Regions from separate parts of the Faecalibacterium prausnitzii genome, predicted to be linked through region 1. Evidence: predicted binding sites of a transcription regulator. Region 1 holds the regulator's gene; the other holds the start of a gene.
What was found. Region 1 encodes HrcA, which represses chaperone genes, less so after heat shock. Its sites were predicted from a motif close to TGTTAGCACTCNNNNNNNNNGAGTGCTAACA; they were not measured.

Region 2: the regulator HrcA is predicted to act here: its motif matches at 3,049-3,079, upstream of I5P96_RS05240 (Hsp20/alpha crystallin family protein).

What each region holds. Positions count from the first base shown of each region.
Region 1 is NZ_CP065377.1:2,763,338-2,770,893, forward strand. It holds gene dnaK (molecular chaperone DnaK) at 1-1,180, opposite strand, end outside; gene I5P96_RS13345 (nucleotide exchange factor GrpE) at 1,279-1,899, opposite strand; gene hrcA (heat-inducible transcriptional repressor HrcA) at 1,896-2,969, opposite strand; gene I5P96_RS13355 (stage V sporulation T C-terminal domain-containing protein) at 3,152-3,694, opposite strand; gene I5P96_RS13360 (diguanylate cyclase domain-containing protein) at 3,780-5,273, opposite strand; gene I5P96_RS13365 (NAD(P)/FAD-dependent oxidoreductase) at 5,526-6,794, shown strand; gene I5P96_RS13370 (alanine/glycine:cation symporter family protein) at 6,852-7,556, opposite strand, start outside.
Region 2 is NZ_CP065377.1:1,064,444-1,071,999, reverse strand. It holds gene ade (adenine deaminase) at 1-71, opposite strand, end outside; gene I5P96_RS05250 (alcohol dehydrogenase) at 245-1,279, opposite strand; gene I5P96_RS05245 (YitT family protein) at 1,343-2,200, opposite strand; gene I5P96_RS05240 (Hsp20/alpha crystallin family protein) at 2,450-2,914, opposite strand; gene I5P96_RS14280 (ADP-ribosylglycohydrolase family protein) at 3,149-3,466, opposite strand; gene I5P96_RS14275 (hypothetical protein) at 3,530-3,907, opposite strand; gene I5P96_RS05230 (XRE family transcriptional regulator) at 4,032-4,325, opposite strand; gene I5P96_RS05225 (AIPR family protein) at 4,436-5,629, shown strand; gene I5P96_RS05220 (hypothetical protein) at 6,030-6,179, opposite strand; gene I5P96_RS05215 (ADP-ribosylglycohydrolase family protein) at 6,345-6,683, opposite strand; gene I5P96_RS05210 (ADP-ribosylglycohydrolase family protein) at 6,637-6,897, opposite strand; partial or broken gene I5P96_RS05205 (vWA domain-containing protein) at 6,912-7,556, opposite strand, start outside.

The sequences.
Region 1 (7,556 bases):
TCTTGTGGGTGGGGATGGTGGTGTTGCGCTCGATGATCTTGGTGCAGACGCCGCCCAGGGTCTCAATGCCCAGGCTCAGCGGGGTGACATCCAGCAGCAGCAGGCCCTTGACGTCGCCCTGCAGGACACCGCCCTGAATGGCAGCACCGACTGCCACGCACTCGTCGGGGTTGATGCCCTTGAAGGGCTCGCAGTTCAGTTCCTTCTTCACGGCGTCGTAGACGGCGGGGATACGGGTCGAACCACCGACCATCAGGACCTTCTTCAGGTCAGAAGCGCGCAGGCCTGCATCCTGCAGAGCCTTGCGGACAGGGGTCATGGTGCGGTCGACCAGATCTGCGGTCAGCTCGTTGAACTTTGCGCGGGTCAGGGTCATATCCAGATGCTTGGGGCCGGTCGCATCGGCGGTGATGAAGGGCAGGTTGATCTGGGTGCTCATTGCGCTGGACAGCTCGATCTTTGCCTTCTCAGCCGCTTCCTTCAGGCGCTGAGCAGCCATCTTGTCCTTGCGCAGGTCGATGCCGTTCTCGGTCTGGAAAGCGTCTGCCATCCAGTCGATGACGCGCTGGTCGAAGTCATCGCCGCCCAGGTGGGTATCGCCGTTGGTGGCCAGAACTTCGGTGACGCCGTCGCCCATCTCGATGATGGAGACATCGAAGGTGCCGCCGCCCAGGTCGTAGACCATGATCTTCTGGTCGTCTTCCTTATCGATGCCGTAGGCCAGAGAAGCAGCGGTCGGCTCGTTGATGATACGCTTGACGTTCAGGCCGGCAATGGTGCCTGCGTCCTTGGTGGCCTGACGCTGGCTGTCGTTGAAGTATGCGGGGACGGTGATGACTGCCTCGGTGACAGGCTCACCCAGATAAGCCTCGGCGTCTGCCTTCAGCTTCTGCAGGATCATGGCGCTGACCTGCTGGGGGGTGTACTCCTTGCCGTTCAGGGTGACTTTGTGGTCGGTGCCCATCTGGCGCTTGATGGAAGAAACGGTGTTCTCCGGGTTGGTGATGGCCTGACGCTTTGCGACCTGGCCGACCAGACGGTCGCCGGTCTTGGTGAAGCCGACAACGGACGGGGTGGTGCGGGCACCCTCAGAGTTTGCGATGACGACGGGTTCGCCGCCCTCCATAACAGCCACACAGCTGTTGGTGGTGCCAAGGTCGATACCAATGATCTTACTCATAATGAAAGCTCCTCTCAAATCAGAACGTATTTGTTTATATGATGCTCAAAGTGGATAAGCGGATGTTTATTTGAAAACCCTTGCGGGTCTTTGCGAAGTTACTCGGCCACCACAACGGTCGCATGGCGGACGATCTTGTCGCCCAGCTTGTAGCCCTTCTGGTAGACGGTGACCACCGTGCCGCTCTCCTGGCCCTCTTCGGCGGGGACCTGCTGCACGGCGTTCATGAAATTGGGGTCGAACGGCTTGCCCAGGGATTCGATCTCCTCCACATGGAGGACATCCAGTGCCTTGGCCGCCTTGTCCAGCGTCATGGTCACACCCTTTTTGTAATTCTCGTCGGTGGTGGGGGCGTTGGCCGCCATCTCCAGCGTATCCAGGATGGGGATGATCTGGTTGACCGCAAAGGAGATGCCATCGTTGAACTTCTGGTCCGCTTCGCGGGCGGTGCGCTTGCGGTAGTTGTCGTACTCGGCAGCCATCCGCAGCAGCTTTTCTTTGGTCTGGGCCGCTTCCTGCTCCGCTGCTTCCAGCTTTGCCTTTGCAGCTTCCAGGTCGCGGTTTTTCTTGAACCAGCCGTCCTTCTTCGCATCCTTGGGTTCCGCTGTCTCGGATGCGGGCGCAGCCTGTTCAGCGGCTGCTTCGGGTGCGGCCTGCTCAGCGGTCTTTGGCTCTGCGGCGGGTTCCGCCTGCGGGGTCTTCTTGGTTTCTTCGCTCATTCCAGGTCCTCCTTATAGATCACAGTCCGCCGGGGTGCGGCTGCCTGCGGGGTATCTTTTCGTTTGCCGCTCATACCCTCGCCGAGCTGGTCGGCAAAGGTGTGGAGCAGAGGCATCAGCTTTTGGAAGGGCATCCGGGTCGGCCCGATGAGTGCCACCGAGCCCCACAGCCCGCCGCCGACCAGATAACGGTCGCTGACGATGCACAGGCCGGGGATCTGCGGCTCAATGTCCTCGCCCAGCAGGATGCTCTCGCTCTGCTCTGTGGGCGGGGCGATGAGCCGGGCGGCCGCTTCCTCATCGCTCAGCAGGCTGAGGATGGAACCGACCTTGCCTTCCAGCTGGGGCCAGTCGAGCAGGTACTGCTCGCCGCCCAGATAGACGTGCGGTTTGGTGGAATCCTGCAGGATGGCCGCTGCCGCCGACACCACTGGCACCAGCTCCGGGTTGATCTGGCCGCACAGCTCTGCAAGGAGCCGGGGCGAAAGATCCATGGGAGCCACGAATGTCAGGTTCCGGTTGAGCAGGGCGGCCAGCGCCGCAGCATCCTCACGCGAGAGGCCGGTGCGCACCCGCGCCACGCGGGTCCGGACGTAGCCGGCCGTGGTCACTGCCAGCACTGCCGCCGCGCTGCGGCCTACCTGCACCACCTCATAATGGGCGATGCAGAGGTCCTCGGCACAGGGAGTGCTGATGGCTGCGGTGCAGCCGCTGATCTGAGCCAGCGCCCGTGCGGCACCCTGGGCGAGCTTTTCAGGCTCGTGGTCCAGGCTGGCGAACACGGCGTCCACCCGTGCGCGGGTCACGCGGTCCAGCGGCTGGTCATCCGTCAGCAGATTGTCCAGATAATAACGGTAGCCCTTGGCACTGGGCACACGGCCCGCGCTGGTGTGGGGCTGCTCCAGCAGGCCCAGCTTGGTCAGCGCCGCCATCTCGTTGCGCAGCGTCGCACTGGAAACTGCCATATCAAAGTAGTTTGCCAGCACACTGCTGCCCACAGGCTCCCCTTCGAGACCATACAGCGCCACGATCGCCTGCAAGACTCGCTGCTTGCGTGCATCCATCGTCATAGCGCCTGCCTCCTTCGTTTGCTTTTTGTTCTTTAGCACTCTGTCTTCCTGAGTGCTAAGACCATTATATCCAATTTTTCCGCGCTGTCAATAGGTTCGCAGAAAAGTTTTGAAAGATTCACAAATTGGTCATAAGCAAACGGCCCACGCCGAGGCGCAGGCCGTTTGCTTTTATAAGGTATTTACTCTTCCATCTGTTTTGCCAGAAACGCCGCCGCCACTGCTGCGGCCTTTTCCTGCGCGGCATCCGGCTGTGCCGCCCGGTCCTCGGTCAGAAAGCCCACGGCACCGGTCACATCCCCCGCCGCGATGATGGGGCAGACACAGAGCAGAGCGCGCTGCGCCCCCTCGCAGGGCAGGAGGGCCTTTTCCGGGTCGCCGTCGCTGGCGTAGAGCTTCCGGCTGTCCATCAGCTTTTCCAGCGGCTGGCTGACGCTGCGGTCCACAAGGTCCCGCCGCCCGGCACCGGACGCCGCCAGGATGCGGTCCCGGTCACAGACGAAGGCTGTCAGTGCGAAGCTCTTGCTCAGCGCATCCACATACTGCGTCGTCACGCTGCTCAACTCTCCCACCGGCGAATACTTCTTGAAGATGACCTCGCCGTCGCCGGTCGTGAAGATCTCCAGCGGGTCTCCCCGGCGGATGCGCTGGGTGCGGCGGATCTCCTTGGGGATGACGACCCTCCCCAGCTCATCAATGCGGCGGACGATCCCGGTTGCTTTCATAACACATTCTCCCTTTCTCGGTCCCACGTTTCCTTGGTTCCCAGATTTCGTTTCCTGTGGTTATTTTGTGGTAGAGAAAGGAGAATTATTCAAGCGCGAAGCTCTGCCTGCGGGAGCTTCCCTGTTTTTGCTTGTCCTCATACATCCGGTGGTCTGCCAGGATGCGGATGTCGCGGACGTCGGCCCGGTCGGCCGGGTAGCAGGCCGAACCGCAGCTGGTGCCAATGCAGATGGTCCGGCCGTCCAGCACATAGGGCTGCCGGATGACCGATTTGATGGTCTCGATCCGCTGGGCGCACCCGTCTGCATCGACTTCGCCGTTCACGATCAGGGCAAACTCATCGCCGCCGATGCGGAACGCAAGGTCGCTGCTCCGCACACAGCTCCGCAGCCGGTCGGCCACGGCCCGGAGCAGCTGGTCGCCCACATCGTGGCCGTAGGTGTCGTTGACCGGCTTGAACCGGTCCAGATCCAGATAGAACAGAGCAAAGGGCTGGCGCGCCTTTTCCTTCTGCTTCAGGGTGCTGTTGAAGCACCGCTCGTTGAACAGGCCGGTCAGGCCGTCGGTGTTGGCCAGCCCCTCCAGTTTCCGTCGTTCCAGCGCTTCGGTGCGGAGGGCGTTTTCTTTTTCTTCCATTTCCAGTGCCGCATCCAGCTTGACCGACCGCACCATCGCCACGGCCACGCTGCCCATCAAAAAAAGCAGCAGCAGGATGGTAGCCGTCTGGATCTTCCGCATCCCGGCATCGACGACATCGCGCTCCACGATACCCACGACGGTCAGGTCCTGAAAGCCCACCGGCTGATAGACCAGATAATAGCCCTTGCCGCCGTACCGATACCCGGTGCTGCCGCTGCCGCCGCTGCGCACGTTCTCCCGCATGGCGGCAAAGCCGTCGGCATCGACCTTGGCATTTTTCTCCAGAAAATCGAACAGGTTCGTCATCCAGGATTCGATCTCACTCTTCGGCTCCTCGGACAGCATCACGCTGCCGTCCGGGTAGATGATGTAGCAGTCGCTCTGGCCGTTGTAGGCATGGCCGCCGATCATCTCTTCCAGCGTTGCATTGTTGTAGCTGACGGCAATGCAGGTGTAGGTCACACCGGAGACCTCGACCGGCCGGATGGGCACGGTGAACACGACCCGGCGCTCGCCCGTGTCCATGATATAGCTGCTCACGCTGGAGTGGCCGGTCGCATACGTCGCTGCAAACGCGCCCCACTGTCCCTGCGCCTCTCCGCTCTCTCCGGCGGCTTTCAGATACTGGTTGGACTCGTTGAACAGGTACAGCTCACTGTACCGCCAGGTCGTTTTTTCGCGGTTGAAGTGGCGCAGACTGGCCCGGATGGCCGTTTCGTCTGCCTCCTGCAAGCTGTTGCCCCACTCGCTCAGAACGTTCCAGTTGCGCTGCGCGAACATGGTAAACGTCTTGTTCACCTGCTCGTAGGTCTCCAGCAGGTTTTGGGTGCTCTCCCGATAGAACTGGCGCTGCACATATACCAGATAGCCCACAATGTTGAAAAGGCACACCACCACCAGGAGCGCAAGCGCAGCGGCTCGCCGTCTGCTTCTCCCCATCCTATGATCCCATGACATATTCATCGTACCCCCGAATTTTTTCGAGAGAAGTTAAAATTTCTTAGCCGCATCTTTGCTGCATCGCTTCAAATCTACCAGATTCTTCCTCTTCTGTCAATGCTCTTCCATAGTTTTTCCCGTTTGAACTCTGGCCGTTTTTTCCGGTTTATGCTATACTGGGTCTGTTCTTCAGGCCCTGCGCCGCGCGGGAGGGTTCCGGCGGCTTTTTCTCTTTTCAGAAAGGATCGTTTCATGCAACAGATCGTGATCTTAGGCGGCGGTGCAGCCGGGATGGCGGCGGCACTGGCCGCAGCACAGGCGGCCCCCGCCGGGGCAGTGCGCGTCACCGTGCTGGACCGCAACCCCCGCTGCGGCAAAAAGCTGCTGGCCACCGGCAACGGCCGGTGCAACCTCAGCAACACCGGCATCGCGCCGGAGTGTTATTTCACCGCAGACCCAAAGGCGCTGGCCCCGCTGCTGAACGCCGTGAACACCGCCGCGCCGCTGGAATGGTTCCGGGCGCTGGGGCTTTACACCCGCACCGACGAAGCCGGGCGGGTCTACCCGTATTCCAATCAGGCGGCGGACGTCCTTGCCCTGCTGGAGGGCCACATGGCCCGGCTGGGGGTGGAGGTGCGCACCGGCTGCACTGTCAACACCCTGAGCCAGAACCGGAACGGCTACGCCGTCCTCTTCGACAGTACCGAGCGCAGCAACGAGACGCTCCATGCCGATGCCGTCATCTGCGCCATGGGCGGCAATGCAGGCCCGCAGTTCGGAACCGATGGCTTTGGCACCCGCTTTGCCGCCCAGTGCGGCGGAAAGCTGGAACCGCTCTACCCCTGCCTGACCGCCTTGCAGACGGCCCGGCCCAACAAAGCACTGGCCGGCATCCGGGTCAAGGCCCGCGCCGCGCTGCTCGACCTGGACCGCCACACCCTGCTGGCCGAGGAGACGGGCGAGGTGCAGTTCACCGACTACGGCCTGTCCGGCATCTGCATCATGCAGCTGTCCGGCCTGCTGGCCCCCCGGCGCGGCCCGAAGCGCCCCGCTGTGGAGCTGGACCTCTTCCCCGCGCTGGACGAGGCCGCGCTGACGGCCCTGTTCGCTGCGCGGGTGCCCCTGCTGCCGGGCCGGACGCCCGCTGATTTCTGGACGGGGCTGCTCAACCCCAAACTGGGCCGCGCCCTCTGGGCAGCGGCCCGCCTGCCGGACACACCGCTGGACACCCTGCCCGATGCCGCCTGGCAGGTGCTGGCCAACACGGCCAAGCACTGGCTCTTCGAAGACCTGACCCCCTGCGGCTGGAAACAGGCCCAGACCACCGGCGGCGGCCTGAGCCTGACCGAGCTGGAGCCCAGCTTCCAGTTCAAGGGCTGTCCGGGGCTGTACTTCGTGGGCGAAACGCTGGACTGCGCCGGGATGTGCGGCGGCTTCAACCTGCACTGGGCCTTCGGCAGCGGCATCACCGCCGGGCGGGACGCCGTGCGCACCCTGCGCCGCCCGCACAAAAAGAGATGACAAGACCCGGCCCTCTCCTGCACGTCTGCCGGAGAGGGCCGGGTCTTTTTGCGTTCTTTATTCGTTTGCGGCTTTGTCCAGCGTGGCTTCCTCTGCTTCTTCCTCCTTCTGATACTCTGCAAAGGCCGACCACATGGGTTCGACCTGCTTGCCGTGGAACTTGCGGTCCACATAGTTCCGGGTGATGGCCGCAACCGTTCCCGACAGGCTCAGCACACCGATCAGGTTCGGCAGCATCATCAGGCCGTTGAAGGTATCGGACAGGTCCCACGCGAGGTCGAGCTTCATCGTCGCACCCACCAGCACCATGGCCACGAAGACCACCTGATAGCCCATGCTGGCCTTGGTGCCGAACAGATATTCAAAGGCTTTGGTGCCGTAGTGGCTCCAGCCCAGCACCGTGGAATAGGCGAACAGCAGGATGGACACCGCGATGAACTTGGGGCCAAAACTGCCGAACACGGTGGAGAAGGCTTCGCCCACCAGCGCAGAGCCCTGCACCTCGGTGAGCATCCGGCCGGTGTTCAGGTCCACGAAGCCGGACGTCAGGATGACCAGCGCCGTCAGGGTGCAGACCACGATGGTATCGGCAAAGACCTCAAAAATGCCCCACATGCCCTGCTGCACCGGCTCCTTGACGTTGGAGGACGCGTGCACCATGACCGACGAGCCGAGGCCCGCCTCGTTGGAGAATGCGCCGCGCTTGAAGCCCCAGGTGATGGCGCGGGACACACCGTAGCCCAGCACACCGCCGCCCGCCGC
Region 2 (7,556 bases), 1.2 Mb from region 1:
TTCAAAACCAGATCGGCCAAAGCATCTCCTCTGCCTGCCGAGATCCTGCGTTTCAGCTCATCAGACTGCATAGAAACATCTCCTCTCTCTAAAGTTCGATTTTCTCACCTGTGGATTGGTTCTGCCCTTATTCTACCACGCCTTGCCGCTGCGGAAAAGATGTCGGGAAACAAAAATGGCCCCGGAGGGCTTGTTACAGCTCTCCGGGGCCACTTTATGTGCGTGTGTGACTTGGCGCAGACCGTCAGCACTCCACTGCCACCTTGATCACGCCGTCCCGTTTCTTTTCAAACAGCTCGTAGCCCTCTGCGATCCGGCGCAGGGGGTAGGTGTGGGTGATGAGCGGTTCGGTATCGATCTTGCCTTCTGCGATGAGACGCAGCGTTTCTTCACAATCGCAGCCGTCCACGCCGCCGGTCTTAAAGGTGAGGTTTTTGCCGTACATTTCCGGCAGCGGCAGGGTCTGTGCCTTATCGTACAGCGCCACCACCGTCACAACGGCGTTGGGCCGTGCACACTCCCATGCCAGCCGGAAGGTAGAGTCTGCCCCTGCCACCTCCAGCACCACATCGGCCCCGTCGTGGTCGCTGTGGGCACGCACAAAGGCGGCGCAGTCCTCCGGCTGCACGGTGAGCACCTGCGGGTAGTGCCGACGGATGAACTGCAGGCGGCTTGCGTCCTTTTCACAGACGATGATGCGCTTGGGGCTGTGCAGCATGACGCACAGCAGCGTGCAGATGCCGGTCGGCCCTGCACCGAGGATCAGCACGGTATCCTCGGGGGTGATCTCCGAGATGCGTGCCGCCCAAAAGCCGGTGGCCAGCACATCGCCCACCAGCAGCGCCTGCCGATCGGTGACGCCGTCCGGGATCTTGTTCAGTCCCTGATCCGCAAAGGGCACCCGGACATACTCGGCCTGCCCGCCGTCGATGCGGCAACCCAGCGCCCAGCCGCCGTTTTGATCGGTGCAGTTGTTCACAAAGCCTTTTTTGCAGAAAAAGCACTCTCCGCAGAAGGTCTCCACGTTCACCGTCACCCGGTCGCCGGGTTTCACATTGGTCACCGCACTGCCCACTTCTTCCACGATGCCCACCATCTCGTGCCCTACGGTGATACCGGGCACCGCCCGGGGCACGCTGCCATGCTTAATGTGCAGGTCGCTGGAGCAGATGCTGGCAAGGGTCACCTTTACAATGGCGTCTCGCTCGTGCTGCAGCACCGGCTTTGGTTTTTCCATCAGGGCAAACGTCCCCTCTGAAACATAGGTATAGGTCAGCATGCTTTTTACCTCCATGCGCTTTGATATTTCCGGACTTGAGTATACCACGCAGCTCTCCGCCGATCAGATCTTGGGCTGATACTGCATGCTGGACACATTGTAAACGGTAACAAAAGCCTTGGGGTCTTCCCGGTTGATAAAGTTCATCAGCTTCTGATATTCGCTCTTGTCCACGATGGTAATGATCTCGTTGTGCTTTTCCAGATTGTATGCACCGATGGCCTTGTACATGGTCGCACCGCTGTGCAGGTCATGGAGGATGAACTGACGCAGCGCCTCCTCTTTTTCGGTGATGATGCAGACGCGGCGTTTGATGCTGTTATCAAAGATGAAATGGTCCAGCACGATGCCGTTGAAGTAAGTACCGAGGATACTCAGCACCACGGTCTTTTTATCGTAGACCAGGGCCGCGGAAAGCGCCACACACATTCCCGACAGAGACATGGCTTTTCCCAATTCCATGTGCAGGTACTTGTTCATGATCTTTGCCACGATATCCAGCCCGCCGGAGGATGCATTGCGGTTGAACAAAATACTCAGCCCGATGCTGACCACCAGAATATAGCACAGCACGTCCAGCTCCTGACTGCCGGTCATCGAGCCGAACTCCGGGAACAGCTTTTCAAACAGCCCCAGAAACACCGGCAGCAGCACACTGGTGTATACGGTCTTTGCGCCAAATTCTCTGCCGCAGGTAAAGAACCCGATGATGAGAAGCACGACGTTCAGGATCATCGTAATGACCGACAAGGGCAGCGGCACAAAATTGGACAGCACGATGCCAAAGCCGGAAATGCTGCTGACGGATGTATGGCTCGGCACCAGAAAAAAGAAAACGCCCGCCGCAATGATCGCCACCGCCCCGGTCAGGACTGCCGTCTCCCTCAGGACTGCGCCGGTCTTTCCTTTTACATCACTCATCTTTGTCCCCCTAAAATCAAATTTGTTTCACCGATTTCCTCATCTTTGTCGATGCGGACAAGGAGCTTACCGCCAAAGCGTTTGTATTCCATAGTGAAGTACCTCCATAAATTCCGAGTTGCTGTTCTCAGTATACCATGATTTTCCCTTACGGAAAAGATAGCGAAACAAAAATGCCCCCGGAGGGCTTATTGCGGCTCTCCGGGGGCATCTTATGTGCGTTGTGCTTTGGCGCACACGACCGGCGTTTTACTCGATTGCAATCAGATTCGGGTTCTCAGGCAAAGCCTTCGTCTGCTGAGGAGCAGGCAGCTCGACGTGCAGGACACCATCCTCGAACTTTGCGTGGATGTCTTCCTTCTTCACATCGCCCACGTAGAAACTGCGTGCGCAGGTGCCGGAGAAGGATTCGCGCCGCAGATAGCGACCCTTCTGATCCTTTTCGTCATTGCTGTGGCTGCGCACTGCCTGAATGGTCAGGTAGCCGTCGTTCAGATCCATCTGAACGTCTTCCTTCTTGCAGCCCGGCAGGTCAACGGCCATCTCGTAGCCGTTGTCCGTCTGTTTGACATCGGTCTTCATCATGTTTGCACCGCGCTTACCAAAGGTATCACGAGCCTCACGGTTCATCATACGTTCCAGTGCAGCGTCATTCCAGAACGGATCGAAGAAATCATCGAACAGGTTTTCATGGAAAACAGTCGGCATAAACATAAATCATTCCTCCAATCCCGGCGTTCGGGTCGGGTAAAAAATCTTTATGTTGTTTATTCGGAAAGGCTTTCCGGGGAGCCTTGCGGTTCTCCTTTTGCCCTTCCTCCTGAGCACGCCACTGTTATAGCACCATGCGTTAGCAGTGTCAATAGAAGAGTGCTAAAATTCATGAAAGAATAATACTTTTATGAAATTCCATGCAATCTTTTCACAATTCAGTCGTATTATCGCATTTTATATCATCTTAGCAATCATAAAGCACAACAGTTCATATGCTTCCCGGATATCCTCCGGCAGACGTTTCAGAGTCTCGTCCCGCAGTTCCTGCGGCATCCCGTAAAAAGCTTCGGCAATGCCGCCGGTGATGCAGGCAAGGGTGTCGCTGTCGCCGCCCAGAGATACTGCATTGCGAAGTGCATCCTCAAAACTGACGCTTTCCAGAAAAGCAATGATTGCTTCCGGCACAGTTTCCTGACAGGTCTCCACATGATGATAGGTCGGCCGAATTTCATCGCAGGTACGGTTCAGGTCATAACCGAAGGTCTGCTCCACATACTGTTTGATTTCCGGCTTGCTGTGGCCGGTACGGGCCAGAAAAATCGCTGCCGCCGTGGCCTACGCGCCTTTGATGCCCTCAGGGCGGTTGTGGGTAGCCACAATTTTCTTTGTCTCAGGGCTAATAAGGTTTGCCATGAGCGAGCCATCTTTTTTCGTCATTAACTTAAGGGCTCCTTTTGCAATCTGCTGCTTCTGCTCATCTGTCAGCATCGCCTGCAATGTCACATCCGGCACTGCCGCTTTAACGGCGTTAATAAAGGCCGGTGCAGTATATAATGACTTCTCTATTTGGGAAAAAACTGTCTTTGCTCCTTTGAGCAGAGGTTTCGCCACCTCTGGAACTCGCCCAAAATGTTCCGATAGTTCTTCTTTATATTCAGATGCATCAATTATTTCCACATCTTCAGATGCAATGATGATCGTTTCTTTGTCCATATCAAATAATCCTTTCGTGATATTTCTATAATAAAGTTTGTATTTTTTGCGAACCGGCCTATTTCTGTATGTAGGTAAGCTCAATATCATATCCAAGTTGCGCCAGTATCTGCACAAAAGTCAGTCAATTTTTAGAACTTCGATATATTTTAACTATTTCAGCAAACAAATCGACAGGATTTTCTTCCAAAGCATCGGCAAGCATAATTAGTTTTTCTATACTAATCCAATTCCTTCCGTGTTCTATATTGCAAAGGTGTCGAAGCGAAATCCAATCTTCTGAGCCGAACAATTCGTCACTTCTATTATAGATAAATTGTTCACGGCTTTTGTACTGTTTTCCTAATGACTTTCGTTTCTGCTCAAACATTTTTCCTATTTTTGTTAGAGCTTCACTCTGTCTTGCTTTTTCAGCCATATATCTCTCCATTATGCACCATGGTGCATTGTTTATTTTTGAGTATATGATATACTAAAATTGTTCTCAGGGCAACAGCCCTCGAGAAGAAAATATAAGGAGGCCATAAAATGGCCAATTTAAAGTTTAAAGTTGAGGCTCTTCGTACCCTCGCATCCCCTTATCGTAAGGGAGACAAAGATGAAAGCACCTTCGAAACCATTTATTATCTGCTGGTGGATATGAAGGAGCTTCCCTCTAATATTCCTCTCGATGTCAATCCGCGTGAACCAAAGATGACAACCAATGTGGCTCGTAGCTTGCTCACTGCTGTAGTGGAGCCGGAAACTGATTTCTATATCAACAACCGCGGTATCGTCATCGCCGCCAAAACGCTAACCTTTAATAGCACTGATTCGGAAGTAACCATTGACATTGGTGATCAGAATGACGAAAACGACAAGTCCCTTTACGGCATTCTTGACGGCGGCCACACCTATACCGCCATCATGCGTAAGCGCGACGAAATTCCTGAAGACATTCGCAAATTTGTTCGTGTTGAAGTCATCACCAATGTGCAGAATATCACGCGCCTCTCCGATGCTCGCAACACGTCGGTTCAGGTTTCTGATATGGCACTATTCAATCTCGACGACAAGTTCGACGATATTAAAGCCTCCATTGCAGGTCAGGCATATGCAGATCTGATTGCTTACAAAGATAATGAGGATAAACCTATTCACGTTTCGGAACTGCTCCGCTTGCTCTACGCCTTTGATATCGACAAATATCCTGATGACAATGCGGCCCCGGTACAGAGCTATTCCGGTAAAACACAGGTATTTAAGCGCTATAAGCAGGCATTTGAATCTCCTTTTTATAAGTCTTTGACCGGGCAAATTCCTCTACTGGTAGAGCTTTATGATGTTATCGAACGCGAACTTCCTGAAAAGTATAGGGATTATAAGAAGGCGCAGGGCGTTGCAAATCCGCGTTTTGGAAGCGTGAGAGGCATCGAATCTCTTGACACTCCGACAAAAACGGAGTTTCTCGCCACTCCCACAAAGTATTCTGTTTCCAGTGGCTATATCTACCCCATTTTTGGTGCTTTCCGTAGTCTGCTGAAATTTGATGAGGCAACGGGAGCTGTTTCCTGGCTGTTCAATCCAATTGACATCTGGAACGAAGTCGGCACATCCATTGTTCAGAACACCTTTGAGACCTATACTAACCCTCAGCTGGCCGGTAAGGATAAGCAGCTTTGGCTTTCCAACTACAGAATTGTAGAAACCCAGAGTCTCCGCAAACTTCTCGGACGCAGATAAATAGAATAGTATTGAGCAAGAGGCATCGGATCGCATCCGATGCCTCTTTTTGTTCGTCTAAAACGACTCTTTTAATACATTTAATCAACTATACTGCAAGCCTAACTCTCCAGAAATATTGGTAAATCATTGGTAAAACTGAGGTTGAAACACAGAAAGCGCTTGATTTACAAGCGTTTTTTCATGTCCGGCAAATCCTGCCATGGCAGATAAAAAGCACTTTTGTCATATCAAAATATTTCCTTATATCGTATCATTTTGTTTTTTTGTACACATGCGTGCAAAATTCAGTTCTGCTTCAAGAACTCCCGCAGCACATCCTCCGGGCGGGGGTATGGTTCGTTACTCTTTCCATCCTCATTTCCCAAGATATTTTTCCAGAAGCACCAGTTGGACGTCCTCAATGCCATTGAACACCGTCGGGACAATTCCAATTTCCGTATAACCGTGTTTTTTGTACATGGCACGTGCCACCGCATTCCGGGCGCTTTTTCGTGTGCGTCTTGATATATTCCGCACTTTCCAGTGCCTTTTCATAAAGATGTTCCATACCGTTCTCTCCTTTTCCCAAAAAATTCGATATACTCTCTGGGTTCAGTATATCGGATTTTTCAGGCCGATGCAAGACGCCCTTCATCGAGTCTTATTAAAAACCAAGGAGCAGATACTTCACATCACGAGTGTGTTGTATCTGCTCCTTGGTTCTCCGAATGTCTTATCTCTGGCCGATGTTCCACCGAAACAGCTCATATCCTTCCCGGATATCCTCCGGCAGACGTTTCAAAGTCTCGTCCCGCAGTTCCTGCGGCATCCCGTAAAAAGCTTCGGCAATGCCGCCGGTGATGCAGGCAAGGGTGTCGCTGTCGCCGCCCAGAGAAACTGCATTGCGAAGTGCATCCTCAAAACTGACGCTTTCCAGAAAAGCGATGATTGCTTCCGGCACGGTCTGCTGACAGGTCTCCACATGGTGATAGCCCGGCCGAATTTCATCGCAGGTACGGGTCAGGTCATAACCGGCGGAACATCCCGCCGTAACCGGCATGGGGATATTCACGGCCCCAGAACCGCATTTCATGCTGCACTGCACAAAATGTTCTCTCCGGCAGACCCTTTCCGTCAATCAGACCAACTGCCACCGCAGCGGTCATGACGGTATCATCGGTGAAGTGCGATTTCTCGCTCAGCAGCGGAAAATCCTTGTGCTTGTAATTGTTGTGGTCAAATTCATAGGGACTGCCCACGATGTCACCCAAGATTGCTCCTAACATGGCTGTTTCCTCCTTTACCTATGATGCCGCTTCTGAAAATCAGCTTCGATTTGTTCTTTCCACTCTGCGCCGATGGACGCGCAGCAGGGTGCTTCCCGCATCCGGGAGACCGTCTCGCTGACAACGTGATAGTTGACCGCCACGCCCTGTGCGTCATTCTCGAACCGCACGGCCCGGTCGGACGAGATGCCGAAGCGGGCAGCTTCCTTCACAGCATCCATGTTGGCACCGAGGAACAGGAACTCCCAGCCGTACTGCTCTTTTTCCCGCTCGATCATCCGGCGGATCTTCTCATAGCTAAACCGTTTGCTGGCGTTTTCCAGCCCGTCCGTGGTGATTACAAAGATGACCTTTTCGGCGCGCTCACTCTCCGGCAGATGGCGCTGAATGTTCGCCATCTTCTCCACGCCGTAGCCAATGGCATCCAGCAGGGCCGTGCAGCCCCGGACGTAGTAGTCCTTTTCGGTCAGCGGCGCAACAGCCTTCAGCGGAAAACGGTCGTGCAGCAGCTGCACCTCATGGTCGAACAGGATGGTGGTCACGTTGGCCTCGCCCTCCTGCTCCTTCTGCCGGGTCAGCATAGCATTGAACCCGCCGATGGTGTCCTACTCCAGCCCGCCCATGGAACCGCTGCGGTCCAGAATGAAAACAAGCTCAGT